Regions from separate parts of the Streptomyces sp. NPDC005374 genome, predicted to be linked through region 1. Evidence: predicted binding sites of a transcription regulator. Region 1 holds the regulator's gene; the other holds the start of a gene.
What was found. Region 1 encodes HrcA, which represses chaperone genes, less so after heat shock. Its sites were predicted from a motif close to TTNGCACTCNGNNNNNCNGAGTGCNAA; they were not measured.
Positions count from the first base shown of each region.

Region 2: a site for HrcA is predicted at 4,436-4,462, ahead of groES (co-chaperone GroES). Genes of this name have one in related genera too.

Region 1 covers NZ_JBIAKA010000018.1:141,977-148,588, reverse strand. Annotated here, with positions in the region: gene ACFYRX_RS36715 (nitronate monooxygenase) at 1-508, opposite strand, end outside; gene dnaJ (molecular chaperone DnaJ) at 803-1,942, opposite strand; gene hrcA (heat-inducible transcriptional repressor HrcA) at 1,943-2,962, opposite strand; gene ACFYRX_RS36700 (MBL fold metallo-hydrolase) at 3,112-3,840, shown strand; gene ACFYRX_RS36695 (DUF3097 domain-containing protein) at 3,875-4,690, shown strand; gene ACFYRX_RS36690 (Uma2 family endonuclease) at 4,668-5,246, opposite strand; gene hemW (radical SAM family heme chaperone HemW) at 5,347-6,579, opposite strand; gene ACFYRX_RS36680 (SpoIIE family protein phosphatase) at 6,611-6,612, opposite strand, start outside.
Region 2 covers NZ_JBIAKA010000001.1:777,551-784,162, forward strand. Annotated here, with positions in the region: gene ACFYRX_RS03630 (MOSC domain-containing protein) at 1-528, shown strand, start outside; gene ACFYRX_RS03635 (SDR family NAD(P)-dependent oxidoreductase) at 579-1,352, shown strand; gene ACFYRX_RS03640 (ester cyclase) at 1,439-2,128, shown strand; gene groL (chaperonin GroEL) at 2,211-3,830, opposite strand; gene groES (co-chaperone GroES) at 3,983-4,291, opposite strand; gene ACFYRX_RS03655 (polysaccharide deacetylase family protein) at 4,515-5,309, opposite strand; gene ACFYRX_RS03660 (polysaccharide deacetylase family protein) at 5,306-6,235, opposite strand; gene ACFYRX_RS03665 (methyltransferase domain-containing protein) at 6,326-6,612, shown strand, end outside.

The DNA.
Region 1 (6,612 bases):
TCACGGCGTCGGCGCCCGCGTACTGCACGGCGAGGGCCTCTTCGGGGCTGGTCGCGGTGACAAGGGTGAAGGTACCGGCCCGGCGCAGCGACTCCAGGACCTCGCCGCTCGGGATGCCGAAGTGGAAGGAGGCCACCTTCACCGGGTTGTCCAGCAGGACGGCGAGCTTGGCGTCGTAGCCGTCGTCACGTCCGCTGTCGGGGTCGCCGAGCTCGGTCTCGTACCAGGTGGCCTCACCGGCCAGCTGGTGGGCGTAGACCTCGACGGCGGCCGGGTCGGCGTACTCCGGCTGCGGCATGAAGAGGTTGACGCCGAAGGGACGTCCGGTGAGCCCCCGGATCTGCTTGATCTCCTGGTACATCCCGTCGGCCGTCTTGTGCCCGGCGGCGAGGAACCCCAGCCCGCCCGCATCGGACACGGCGGCGGCGAGCCGCGGCACGGAGACGCCGCCCGCCATGGGCGCCTGCACGATCGGATGAGGGAAGAGATCGGTCAGTGCGGAGGACATGACGGCATGTTGTCACGTCCTCCGGACAAGTCCGAATCCGCCCGCTGTCAGCCCGTCCGGCGTTCGAGGACGAGGCCCTTCGGGCCGATAGGGGGTCTGGGGCACAGCCCCAGGGACGGGACGGGAAGGGGCGGCGGGGGCGAGAAAAGTGTCTACCCGCCCCAGCAGCCCTCCCCACGGCTCACGTACGACCGTTGAAGGCATCCTTCAACCGGGAGAACAACCCTTGCTGCCCCGGCTGACTGTGCTCACCCGGGGGACAACCCCCGGACCCCCGGCAGCCCTCCCCACAGCTCACGTACGACCGTTGAACGCATCCTTCAACCGGGAGAACAACCCCTGCTGCCCCGGCTGGAACTGACCCGTGGGGCGCTCCTCGCCGCGCAGTTTGGCCAGTTCGCGCAGCAGTCGTTCCTGCTCGGGGTCGAGCTTCGTCGGGGTCTGCACCTCGACGTGGACGATGAGGTCACCGCGTCCGCCACCGCGGAGGTGGGTGACGCCCCGGGTGTGCAGCGGGATCGACTGGCCGGACTGGGTGCCGGGCCGGATGTCGACCTCCTCCATGCCGTCCAGCGTCTCCAGCGGCACCTTCGTGCCGAGGCATGCCGCCGTCATCGGGATCGTCACCGTGCAGTGCAGGTCGTCGCCGCGCCGCTGGAACGTCGAGTGCGGCAGCTCGTGGATCTCGACGTACAGGTCGCCGGCGGGACCGCCGCCGGGGCCGACCTCGCCCTCACCCGCGAGCTGGATCCGCGTGCCGTTGTCGACGCCGGCCGGGATCTTGACGGTCAGCGTGCGACGCGAGCGGACCCTGCCGTCGCCCGCGCACTCCGGGCAGGGAGTGGGGACCACGGTGCCGAAGCCCTGGCACTGCGGGCACGGGCGCGAGGTCATGACCTGGCCGAGGAAGGACCGCGTCACCTGCGACACCTCACCGCGGCCGCGGCACATGTCACAGGTCTGCGCGGAGGTTCCCGGCGCCGCTCCCTCACCACTGCAGGTGGTGCAGACGATCGCCGTGTCGACCTGGATGTCCTTCGTCGTACCGAAGGCCGCCTCGTCGAGCTCGATCTCCAGCCGGATCATGGCGTCCTGGCCGCGCCGGGTCCGCGAGCGCGGCCCCCGCTGTGAGGCCGTACCGAAGAACGCGTCCATGATGTCCGAGAAGTTCCCGAACCCACCGGCCCCGAAGCCGCCCGCGCCACCGCCGCCGGCCTGCGAGAGCGGGTCGCCGCCGAGGTCGTAGACCTGCTTCTTCTGCGGGTCCGAGAGCACCTCGTAGGCGGCGTTGATCTCCTTGAACCGCTCCTGGGTCTTCGGATCCGGGTTGACGTCCGGGTGCAGCTCGCGAGCGAGCCGACGGAACGCCTTCTTGATCTCTTCCTGCGACGCGTCGCGGCGCACGCCGAGAACGGCGTAGTAGTCCGTGGCCACTTACGACTCCGCCAGGATCTGTCCGACGTACCGTGCCACTGCGCGTACCGCTCCCATCGTTCCCGGGTAATCCATGCGGGTCGGTCCGACCACGCCGAGCTTGGCGACTGCCTCGTTGCTGCCCGAACCGTAACCGACCGACACCACTGAAGTGGAGTTGAGTCCCTCGTAGGCGTTCTCGTGACCAATACGTACGGTCATGCCCGAATCACCGGCCTCACCAAGGAGTTTGAGGAGGACGACCTGCTCCTCCAGAGCCTCCAGAACGGGCCGGATGGTGAGGGGAAAGTCATGTCCGAAGCGGGTGAGATTGGCGGTGCCGCCGATCATCAGCCGCTCCTCGTTCTCCTCGACGAGCGTCTCCAGGAGGGTGGAGAGCACCGTGGTGACGGTACCCCGGTCCTCGACGTCGAACCCCTCCGGCAGGTCCTCGACCAGCCGGGGCACATCGGCGAACCGCCGCCCCGCGATCCGGCTGTTGAGCCGCGCCCGAAGGTCGGCGAGCGAGGCCTCCCCGAAGGGCGCCGGGCAGTCGACCATGCGCTGCTCGACCCGGCCGGTGTCCGTGATCAGCACGAGCATCACGCGCGCGGGGGCGAGCGAGAGCAGTTCCACGTGCCGCACGGTCGAGCGGGTCAGTGAGGGGTACTGCACGACGGCGACCTGCCGTGTGAGCTGCGCGAGCAGCCGCACGGTCCGGGCCACGACGTCGTCGAGGTCCACGGCGCCGTCGAGGAAGTTCTGGATCGCGCGCCGCTCCGGCCCGGTCATCGGCTTGACGCCGGCCAGCTTGTCGACGAAAAGGCGGTACCCCTTGTCCGTGGGGATCCGCCCGGCACTGGTGTGCGGCTGGGCGATGAACCCCTCGTCCTCCAGGGCCGCCATGTCGTTGCGGACGGTCGCCGGGGACACTCCGAGGTTGTGCCGCTCGGTCAGGGCCTTGGACCCGACCGGCTCCTCGGTTCCGACGTAGTCCTGGACGATGGCGCGCAGCACCTGGAGTCTGCGTTCACTCAGCACCGCGCACACCTCCAGTAGTCGTTCCCTGTCGCCTCGCCTGGCACTCTGTCCGTCCGAGTGCCAGCGCTCCCGGGCCAGTGTACGGCGGTGGGGTACTCCGAGGGCAAGGCTGGTCCCGGCGTGACGGGTTGTACGGCTAGCGTCGCCGTATGACGGTGACTTGGGAAGAGCTCGGGTGGGAGCGGGTCGCGGCCGGGGTGGGGCGGTGCCGGCTGCCCGGCTGGGACTGCACGGCGGGCCTGGTGATCGGCGAGGGCACGGCCCTGCTGATCGATTCCGGCTCGAGCCTCACGGAGGGTGTCCGTCTGCGGGCGCAGGCCGAGGAACTCGCCGGTCACCGTGTGACCCATCTCGCGCTCACCCACCCCCACTTCGACCATGTCTTCGGCGCGGCGGCGTTCGCCGGGGTGGAGGTGTTCGGCGCGGTGGGCGTGGAGACAGTGCTGGCGGGGCGCCTGGGCCGCGCGGAACTGCGGGCGGACGCGGTGCGCAACGGCCTGGACTCCTCGTCGGCCGACGAGGCCGTGGACGCGCTCGTCTCCCCCCGGCATCACGTCTCCGGTGAGTGGACGCTCGACATGGGCGGCGGCCGGCAGGTCCTGCTGGCGAACGTGGGCCCCGGCCACACCGCCCACGACCTCGCGGTCCTCGTCCCCGGTTCACCGGAGGTGGTTTTCTGCGGCGACCTGGTCGAGGAGTCGGGTGAACCGCAGGCGGGTCCGGACGCCGTACCGCCTCGCTGGCCCGCCGCGCTGGACCGGCTGCTGGAGCTGGGCGGCGAGGACGCGCTGTACGTGCCCGGTCACGGAGCGGTGGTGGACGCGGCGTTCGTACGGTCCCAGCGGGACGCGCTGGCGGCACGCTTCGGCGTGTCGTGAGGACTCCGGTGCCGCTTCTCCTATCGTCATCCGAATGCGCCAGTACTCCGCCGACCTGACCCCTCCGTGGAAGAAGTCCAAGCCGGTGCCGGAGGTGCCCGCCGAGCCCGGTCTGGTGGTCGAGGAGCCGGGCACCGGTTTCTGCGGCGCGGTGATCCGCTGCGAGGCGGGCACGGTGACCCTGGAGGACCGCTTCGGCAAGCACCGGGTGTTCCCGCTGGAGCCCCGCGGTTTCCTGCTGGAGGGCCGGGTGGTGACGCTGGTCCGGCCGGCGGCAGCGGCTCCGGTACGACCCTCACGGACCGCCTCCGGGTCGGTCGCCGTGCCCGGCGCACGCGCACGCGTGGCCCGCGCCGGACGGATCTACGTCGAGGGCCGCCACGACGCGGAACTGGTGGAGAAGGTCTGGGGCGACGACCTGCGCATCGAGGGCGTGGTCGTGGAGTACCTGGAGGGCGTGGACGACCTTCCGGCGATCGTGGCCGAGTTCGCACCGGGTCCGGACGCCCGGCTGGGCGTGCTGGTGGACCATCTGGTGCCGGGCAGCAAGGAGTCACGTATCGCGGCGTCGGTGACCAGCGAACACGCGCTGGTCGTCGGCCACCCGTACATCGACATCTGGGAGGCGGTGAAGCCGTCGTCCCTGGGCATCGAGGCGTGGCCACGGGTACCGCACGGCCAGGACTGGAAGACGGGCGTGTGCCGGGCGCTGGGCTGGCCGTCGGAGAACACGGGCGCGGTGTGGCAGGCGATTCTGAAGCGGGTGGGGTCTTACAGGGACCTGGAGCCGGAGCTGCTGGGGCGGGTGGAGGAGCTGATCGACTTCGTCACGGATAGCGGTGGGGTTTGACGCCGGGGAACGTTCCGAACTCACTGGTGTCCATTTCGAGCCCCAGTTCCTCCAACGGCAGCGATGCCCCGAACTTGGTGAGCTGCTGACGCTGGTAGTCGGCGTTCTCACCCTTTCCGGCTGGCCTCGTCAGCAGCACGCACTGCGCCATGATCGGGTCGACGATGAGGTAGGCGGGCACCATGCCGGCAGCGTAGATCGAGCGCTTGATTTCATAGTCTCGCTGGACGCTGGTCTTGGAAACGACCTCGACGACCATCGTGATCAGACGACACGGCAACAGACGTCCCGAGGCAGGCATGACTTCGCGCTCAAGGACCACCAGGTCCGGTACCGGCTCACTGGCCTCGTCGAGGATGTCGACATCCTGGGTCTGCAATCGCGACCACCGCTTACGCGGGATCTGGTCCAGCACATCCTCGATGATCATGTTGTGCACAAGATCAGGGCTGGCCATCATCACGATTTCCCCCCGGAGAAGCTCGACCTTGACGCCCTCGGGAGGCTCAAGCTCCTCGAAGTACTTGGTCATCCCACGCTCGTCCACAGCGGTCATCTCCGTGGCCCTCCACATCCGCCGCGTACTTTTAACGGCAGCCTACGAACCAGGTTAGGGACCGAACCGGCGTTCCGCACCGATTCACTCCGCCGAGTGATCAATCCACCAGATCCCGCACCACCGCGTCCGCCAGCAGCCGCCCCCGCAACGTCAGCACGGCCCGCCCCTCCTCGTACGGCGCGCCCTTGAGCAGCCCCTCCCCCAGCGCCCGTCGGGAAGCCGCCAGCCCCTCCTCCCGCAGCAGCGACAACGGCACCCCCTCCACCAACCGCAGCTCCAGCAGGATCCGCTCGACCCGCCGGTCCTCGTCGGAGAGCAGTTCCCGCCCCGCGCCCGGGGACCGCCCCGCAGCCAGCGCCCCCGCATACGCCCCGGGGTGTTTCACGTTCCACCACCGCACCCCGCCCACGTGCGAGTGCGCCCCTGGCCCGGCGCCCCACCAGTCGGCCCCGCGCCAGTACAACTCGTTGTGCAGGCACCGGCCCGCGTCCGAGGTGGCCCAGTTGGACACCTCGTACCAGTCGAACCCGGCGCCCGACAGCACGTCCTCCGCGATCAGGTAGCGGTCCGCGTGGACGTCGTCGTCGGTCATCGGGACCTCGCCCCGGCGGATGCGACGAGCCAGCTGGGTGCCCTCCTCGACGATCAGGGCGTACGCCGAGACGTGATCCGGTCCGGCCCCGATCGCCGACTCGAGGGAGGCCCGCCAGTCGTCGTCGGACTCCCCCGGGGTGCCGTAGATCAGGTCCAGGTTCACGTGGTCGAAGCCCGCCGCCCGGGCCTCCGCCACGCACGCCTCGGGCCGCCCCGGCGTGTGGGTACGGTCCAGCACCTTCAGCACATGCTGCTTCGCGCTCTGCATCCCGAAGGACACCCGGTTGAAGCCGCCCTCCCGCAGGGCGGACAGGTACGCCGGGTCCACCGACTCCGGGTTCGCCTCGGTCGTCACCTCCGCGTCCGGCGCGAGCCCGAACTCGTCGCGGACCGCCCCCAGCATCCGTACGAGGTCCCCGGCGGCAAGCAAGGTCGGCGTACCGCCGCCCACGAACACCGTGCGGACCGGGCGCGGATCGTCGCCGAGGACCTTGCGGGCGAGCCGGATCTCGTCGATCAGGGTGTCCGCGTAGTTGTCACGGGAGGCCAGCACCCCGCCCGAACCGCGCAACTCGGTCGCGGTGTAGGTGTTGAAGTCGCAGTAGCCGCAGCGGGTCGCGCAGTACGGGACGTGCAGATAGAAACCGAGGGGGCGGTCGGCGGACCCGGTGAGCGCGGACGCGGGGAGCGAGCCGTCGTCGGGAACGGGTTCACCGTCGGGGAGTGCGGAAGGCATGCCTTCCATTGTCCAGCACCCCGGCGGGGACCT
Region 2 (6,612 bases), on a different contig from region 1:
AGCGCGCTGGCCGGGGACGCGGTGTGCAAGAAGCAGCACCACGGCGGCGACGACCAGGCGGTGTACGCGGTCGCGCGGGAGGACCTGGACGACTGGGAGCGCGAGCTGGGGCGCACGCTGGCCAACGGCTTCTTCGGCGAGAACCTCACGACGCAGGGCATCGACGTCTCCGGCGCGCTGATCGGCGAACGCTGGCGCATCGGGCCCGAGGTGGTGCTGGAGATCACCAGCGCGCGGATCCCGTGCGGCACCTTCCAGGGCCACATGGGCGAGCAGCGGTGGGTGAAGCGGTTCACGCAGAAGGGCGCTCCGGGGGCGTATCTCAGGGTGATCGAGCCCGGTGAGATCCGTACCGGGGATCCCGTCGAGATCGTGCACCGGCCGGACCACGACGTGACGGTCGCGCTGGCGTTCCGCGCGATGACCACCGAACGGCCGCTCCAGCCACGGCTGTTGGCGGCAGGCGAGGCACTCCATCCGGAGCTGCGGCAGTGGGCGCTCGACTATGCGGAGAAGTACGGCGCCTGACGGGCCCTCGGCAGGCGGACGGTGTCGGTCCAGGTCATTAACCTTGCGCCATGACAACGGCATTGATTACGGGATCGACCGCGGGCATCGGTGCCGCGTTCGCACGACGGCTGGCGGCTGACGGGCACAACCTGGTGCTGGTGGCCCGCGACACCAAGCGGCTCCAGGAGCAGGCGACCGAACTGCACGACCGTCACGGCATCGAGGCGGAAATCCTCACCGCCGACCTCGCCGAGGACACCGGCATCGAGGCGGTCGCCGCCCGTCTCTCCGACCGCAGGTCCCCCGTCGACCTCCTGGTCAACAACGCGGGCTTCGGCAACAAGGGCCGCTATCTCGACGTCTCCATGGCCGACGAGCTGAAGATGCTCAAGGTGCACTGCGAGGCGGTACTGCGGCTGACGTCCGCGGCGACGGAGGCGATGCGGGAGCGGGGGCGGGGCGGTGTCGTGAACGTCGCCTCGGTGGCGGCCTTCGTGCCGCGCGGGACGTACGGCGCCTCGAAGGCGTGGGTCGTGCAGTTCACGCAGGGTGTGGCGAAGGACCTGGCGGGCACCGGCGTACGGCTGATGGCCCTGTGCCCCGGCTTCGTCCGCACCGAGTTCCACCAGCGGGCCGGGATGGGCACGGACAACATCCCCGGCTGGATGTGGCTCGACGCGGACAAGCTGGTCGCCGCCGCCCTCGCCGACCTGTCCCGCGGCAAGTCCCTGTCGATCCCGGACCCGCGTTACAAGGCGCTCATGGGTCTGGTGAAGGTGGCGCCCCGGGGCCTGTTGGGCGGGATCAGCTCGAAGACGGGGCGGAAGTACGGGCCGCAGTAGGGTTCCGCTCGCGCGCGCGGACGCCACAGGCGGACAATGGTGGCGTACTACCGGACCCAGGGGGGCCGGCCGGAGGCGACGGTGCCATGACCTTCGTACAGCTCATCGAGTGCAGGACCAGCCGTTTCGACGAGATGGACCGGCTGATGGACACCTGGGTCGAGCGGACCAAGGGGAAGCGCACCGCGACGCACGCGGTGGTCGGGAAGGACCGGGCCGACGCGTCGCACTTCGTCGAGATCGTGGAGTTCCCGTCGTACGAGGACGCGATGCGCAACTCCGGGCTGCCGGAGACGGAGAAGATCTTCCAGGAGATGGTCGCGCTGTGTGACGTGGCGCCCACGTTCACCGACCTCGACGTGGTGCGGGACGAGCAGCTCAACACGGTCGTCGCACGGGAGTTCTTCGAGCGGGCCGGGCGCGGTGACACCGCGGAGTTGTTCGAACGGTTCGACGAGGACTTCCGGGATCACCTGCCGTCCCGTCCCGGGGATCTGGGGCTGGCGGCGTCGCGCGAGGAGTACGAGGGGTGGCGGCGGGCCTTCGAGTTCACCTTCCGGGTGGACGACCAGATCGCCCAGGACGACCGGGTGTGCACCCGCTGGACCTGGGCCGGGAAGCACACCGGCGAGTTCGTGGGCGTTGCCGCGACCGGGCAGAACGTGACCATGACCGGGACCACCTGGCACCGGTTCCGGGACGGGAGGATCTGCGAGGGGTGGTGGCAGTTCGACCTGGCGGGGCTGATGGAACAGCTGGGGGTGCTCGGAGAATGACGGCACGACTCCCTTGACCCGCGAAGGGGAAAGCCCCCGCTCCCTCGGTGAGGGGGCGGGGGCTCCTTTTCGAGCTGTGGGCTCAGTGGGAGTGGCCGTGACCGGCGGCGGCCGGCTCCTCCTCTTCCTTCTTCTCGACGACCAGGGTCTCGGTCGTGAGGAGGAGGGAGGCGATGGAGGCGGCGTTCTCCAGGGCGGAGCGGGTGACCTTCACCGGGTCGATGACGCCGGCCTTGACCAGGTCGCCGTACTCGCCGGTGGCGGCGTTGAAGCCCTGGCCCTTGTCGAGCTCGGCGACCTTGGAGGTGATGACGTAACCCTCCAGGCCGGCGTTCTCGGCGATCCAGCGCAGCGGCTCGACGACGGCCCTGCGGACCACGGCGACACCGGTGGCCTCGTCGCCGGTCTTGCCCAGACCGCCCTCGAGGACCTTGGCGGCGTGGACGAGCGCGGAGCCACCACCGGAGACGATGCCCTCCTCGACCGCGGCGCGGGTCGCGGAGATGGCGTCCTCCAGACGGTGCTTCTTCTCCTTCAGCTCCACCTCGGTGGCGGCGCCGACCTTGATCACGCACACGCCGCCGGCCAGCTTCGCGAGGCGCTCCTGGAGCTTCTCGCGGTCCCAGTCGGAGTCGGTGTTCTCGATCTCGGCCTTGATCTGGGCGACGCGGCCCGTGACCTCGGAGGAGTCGCCGGCACCGTCGACGACCGTGGTGTCGTCCTTGGTGACGGTGACGCGGCGGGCGGTGCCCAGCACGTCCAGGCCGACCTGGTCGAGCTTGAGGCCGACCTCCTCGGAGATGACCGTGGCGCCGGTGAGGACCGCGAGGTCCTGCAGCATCGCCTTGCGGCGGTCACCGAAGCCGGGGGCCTTGACGGCGACCGCGTTGAAGGTGCCGCGGATCTTGTTGACGACCAGGGTCGACAGGGCCTCGCCGTCGACGTCCTCGGCGATGATCAGCAGCGGCTTGGAGGCACCCGACTGGATGACCTTCTCGAGCAGCGGCAGCAAGTCCTGGATCGAGGAGATCTTGCCCTGGTTGATGAGGATGTAGGGGTCCTCGAGGACGGCCTCCATGCGCTCCTGGTCCGTCACGAAGTACGGCGACAGGTAGCCCTTGTCGAAGGCCATGCCCTCGGTGAAGTCCAGCTCCAGACCGAAGGTGTTGGACTCCTCGACGGTGATGACACCGTCCTTGCCGACCTTGTCCATCGCCTCGGCGATGAGCTCGCCGACCTGGCTGTCCTGGGCGGACAGACCGGCGACGGCGGCGATGTCGGACTTCTCGTCGATCGGGCGGGCGGTCGCGAGGAGCTCCTCGGAGACCGCGGCCACGGCCGCGTCGATGCCCTTCTTGAGCAGCGCCGGGGAAGCACCCGCGGCGACGTTCTTCAGGCCCTCGCGGACCAGCGCCTGGGCGAGCACGGTGGCGGTGGTCGTACCGTCGCCCGCGATGTCGTTGGTCTTGGTCGCCACCTCCTTCACCAGCTGCGCGCCGAGGTTCTCGTACGGGTCGTCGAGCTCGACCTCGCGGGCGATCGTGACACCGTCGTTGGTGATGGTGGGGGCGCCGAACTTCTTGTCGATGACGACGTTGCGGCCCTTGGGGCCGATCGTCACCTTCACCGTGTCGGCAAGCTTGTTGACGCCGCGCTCAAGGGCGCGACGGGCGTCCTCGTCGAACTTCAGAATCTTCGCCATGGGAGCGGTTCAGCCCTCTCGAAAACGTGGGTGAAACGAACTGCGCCCCGGACGCCCGGCTTCATAAGGTCGCGGGGAGGCCGGGGCGCAGCTCACAAGCAAAAAGTGCTTGGGGTAACCGGGAATTCTGGGGGTGACCCCCCAGACCCCTTCTACTTCTCGATGATCGCGAGAACGTCGCGAGCCGAGAGGACGAGGTACTCCTCGCCGTTGTACTTCACTTCGGTGCCGCCGTACTTGCTGTACAGCACGATGTCGCCGACTGCGACGTCGAGCGGAAGACGGTTACCGTCCTCGAAGCGGCCCGGGCCCACGGCCAGGACGACGCCCTCCTGGGGCTTCTCCTTCGCCGTGTCCGGGATGACCAGGCCAGAGGCGGTGGTCTGCTCGGCGTCGAGCGGCTGGACCACAATGCGGTCCTCGAGCGGCTTGATGGCAACCTTGGAGCTGGTGGTCGTCACGATCCGACCTCCCCCTTCGGAGATCACGGGGTTGACTGTCTGAGGTGGCGACCAGGTGGATCCGTCGTCGCGGGTGCCGGACCTGCCCGTCGCTGTGTTGGCACTCTCCAGTGGGGAGTGCCAGACCTGAGACTATGACCGCGATTAGCACTCGGTCAAGCGGAGTGCCAATACGCCACGAGACGACGGTCACGTCGGCCGCCTCGGCAGGGGCACCCCGCGGTCACTGGAGGTAGTCCTCCAGCCGCCCCACCGTCAGACCCCGTCGCTGGATCTCCCGCAGGACGCTCGTCGTGCGTTCCGTCAGGGTCGGGCCCGTCGCGTCACCGGAGGCCACCGACACGATGTCCCCCGCACGCAGCGGCCGCCGCGGTGTCCCGGCCTCGACCGGGACGCTCCACAGCACGACCGCCGAGATTCCGCAGTCGGCCGCCGCGCGGAGGGTCGTGGCGTCGTACGTGCCGTAGGGCGGGCGCAGGAGCCGGGGCCGGATGCCGAAGCGGGACCGCACCTTCTCCTGCTGGCCGCAGATCTCGGCGCGCTGGCCGGTGTACGGCAGGCCGCGCAGGGAGGGATGGTCGAGGGTGTGGTTCTGGATGCTCGCGCCGACCGACTGGAGGCGCGCGAAGTGGCCGTACCCGGGGCCGACGACGCTGTCCGTGAGGAACATGCTGACGGGCAGGCGCAGTTCACGGACCATGTCGACGAACCGCGGGTCCCGCTCGGCCCCGTCGTCGTAGGTGAGGAAGACGACCTTGTCGGACGTGCGGACCCGCTGCACCACCGGCGGGGCGCCCCGGCCCGCGGCCACGCGGCGCGCCGGCGGTCGCGGGGGCGCGGGCAGCGGGGCGGCGAGACCCCAGTGGCGGTACGGCCGGGTGTGCGTCCCTGCCGGCCCGTACGACCCCACCCGCTGCGCCGCCTTCCTGCCCAGCCGCTCGATGGGGTCGACGGACGGGGCGCAGCCGGTGAGCAGCAGGGCCGCCAGCCCGGCGGCGAGAAGCGTCCGCGGTCTCACAGGTAGTCCTCGATGCGCGCGACGGCGTACCCCTCGGCCGTGACCTTGTCCAGGAAGCGGCGGACCATGTCGGGCATCGTGCCCTTCCAGTCCTCGCGGCCCCGGAAGTGGCTGAGCACGATGTCGCCGGGGTGGATCCTCTGGTCGTCCTCGCGGTACTCCCAGTGGTCGACGTAGACCTCCTCGTTCCAGATCGGCGCGTATCTGACGCCGCAGGACTTCGCGGCGCGCAGGGTGTCCTCGTTGTAGTTGCCGTAGGGCGGGCGGAAGAGCGCGGGCCGCGTGCCGTACTGCTTCTCGATGACGTCCTGCATGCCGCAGATCTCGCGCTTCTGGCGGGAGTAGGACAGCGCCGGCAGGTAGGGGTGGTGGAGGGTGTGGTTGTTGAGCCCGATCCCTGCCCGCTGCATCTTCCTGAAGTACCCGTAGTCGTTCTTGATCAGGTAGTCGCTGAGGAAGGCGGTGTACGGGACCTTCAGCTCGCTCATCATCCGCAGGAACGCGGGGTCCTTCTCGGCGCCGTCGTCGATGGTGAGGAAGACGACCTTGTGCCGGGTGGGGATCGTGGTGAAGACCGGCGGGAGCTCCTTCTCCTCGTGGCCGTCGACCTCGAAGCCGTCGCGGGTGGTGATGCGCGGCTTCTCCGCGGGCGCGGGCGGTGCCTCGAGGGGGACCTTCTTCAGGCCCCAGCGCCTGGCGGCGGCGATCCGGGCCTGCTCGGCGCGGAGTCTGGCGGCCTGGACGCGGATCCTGTCGGCCTGGCGGTCGGCGGCGGGGGCCGGGGGCGCCTCGAGAGGCCGCCGCGCCTCGGTCCCGTCGGGCCGGGCGCAGCCGGACACCAGGGCGGCCGCCGCCAGGAGGACGAGCCCACCGCGGATCGCTACCAAAAATGCACTGTTTTTATAGTTTTGTCCTACCGTTCCCATGAGGCCGGATCCTCGCAGGCCACCGCATCGCACCCGGGCCGACACCGCCGCCGCGGGCACGCCGTCCACCGACTGGCCCACAATGACCCGGTGAACGACCTCGACCTCCTCCTCACCCCCGAGGGCCTCGCCCTCCTCGACGAAGTGCGCGGCACCGCCCCCGCCGACGAACTCGCCGTGGCCACCCGGCAGCGCCGCGAGCACCCCGCCGAACTGGTCTCCGCGGCACTCGGCCAGGCCCGGCTGCGACAGCGGGCGGCGGCGAAATTCGGGGCCGAGGACGCGGGGCGGATGTTCTTCACGCCGAACGGGGTCGAGCAGTCGACGCGGGCGAGCGTGGCGGCGTATCGCGCGGAGCGTTTCAGGGCACTCGGAGT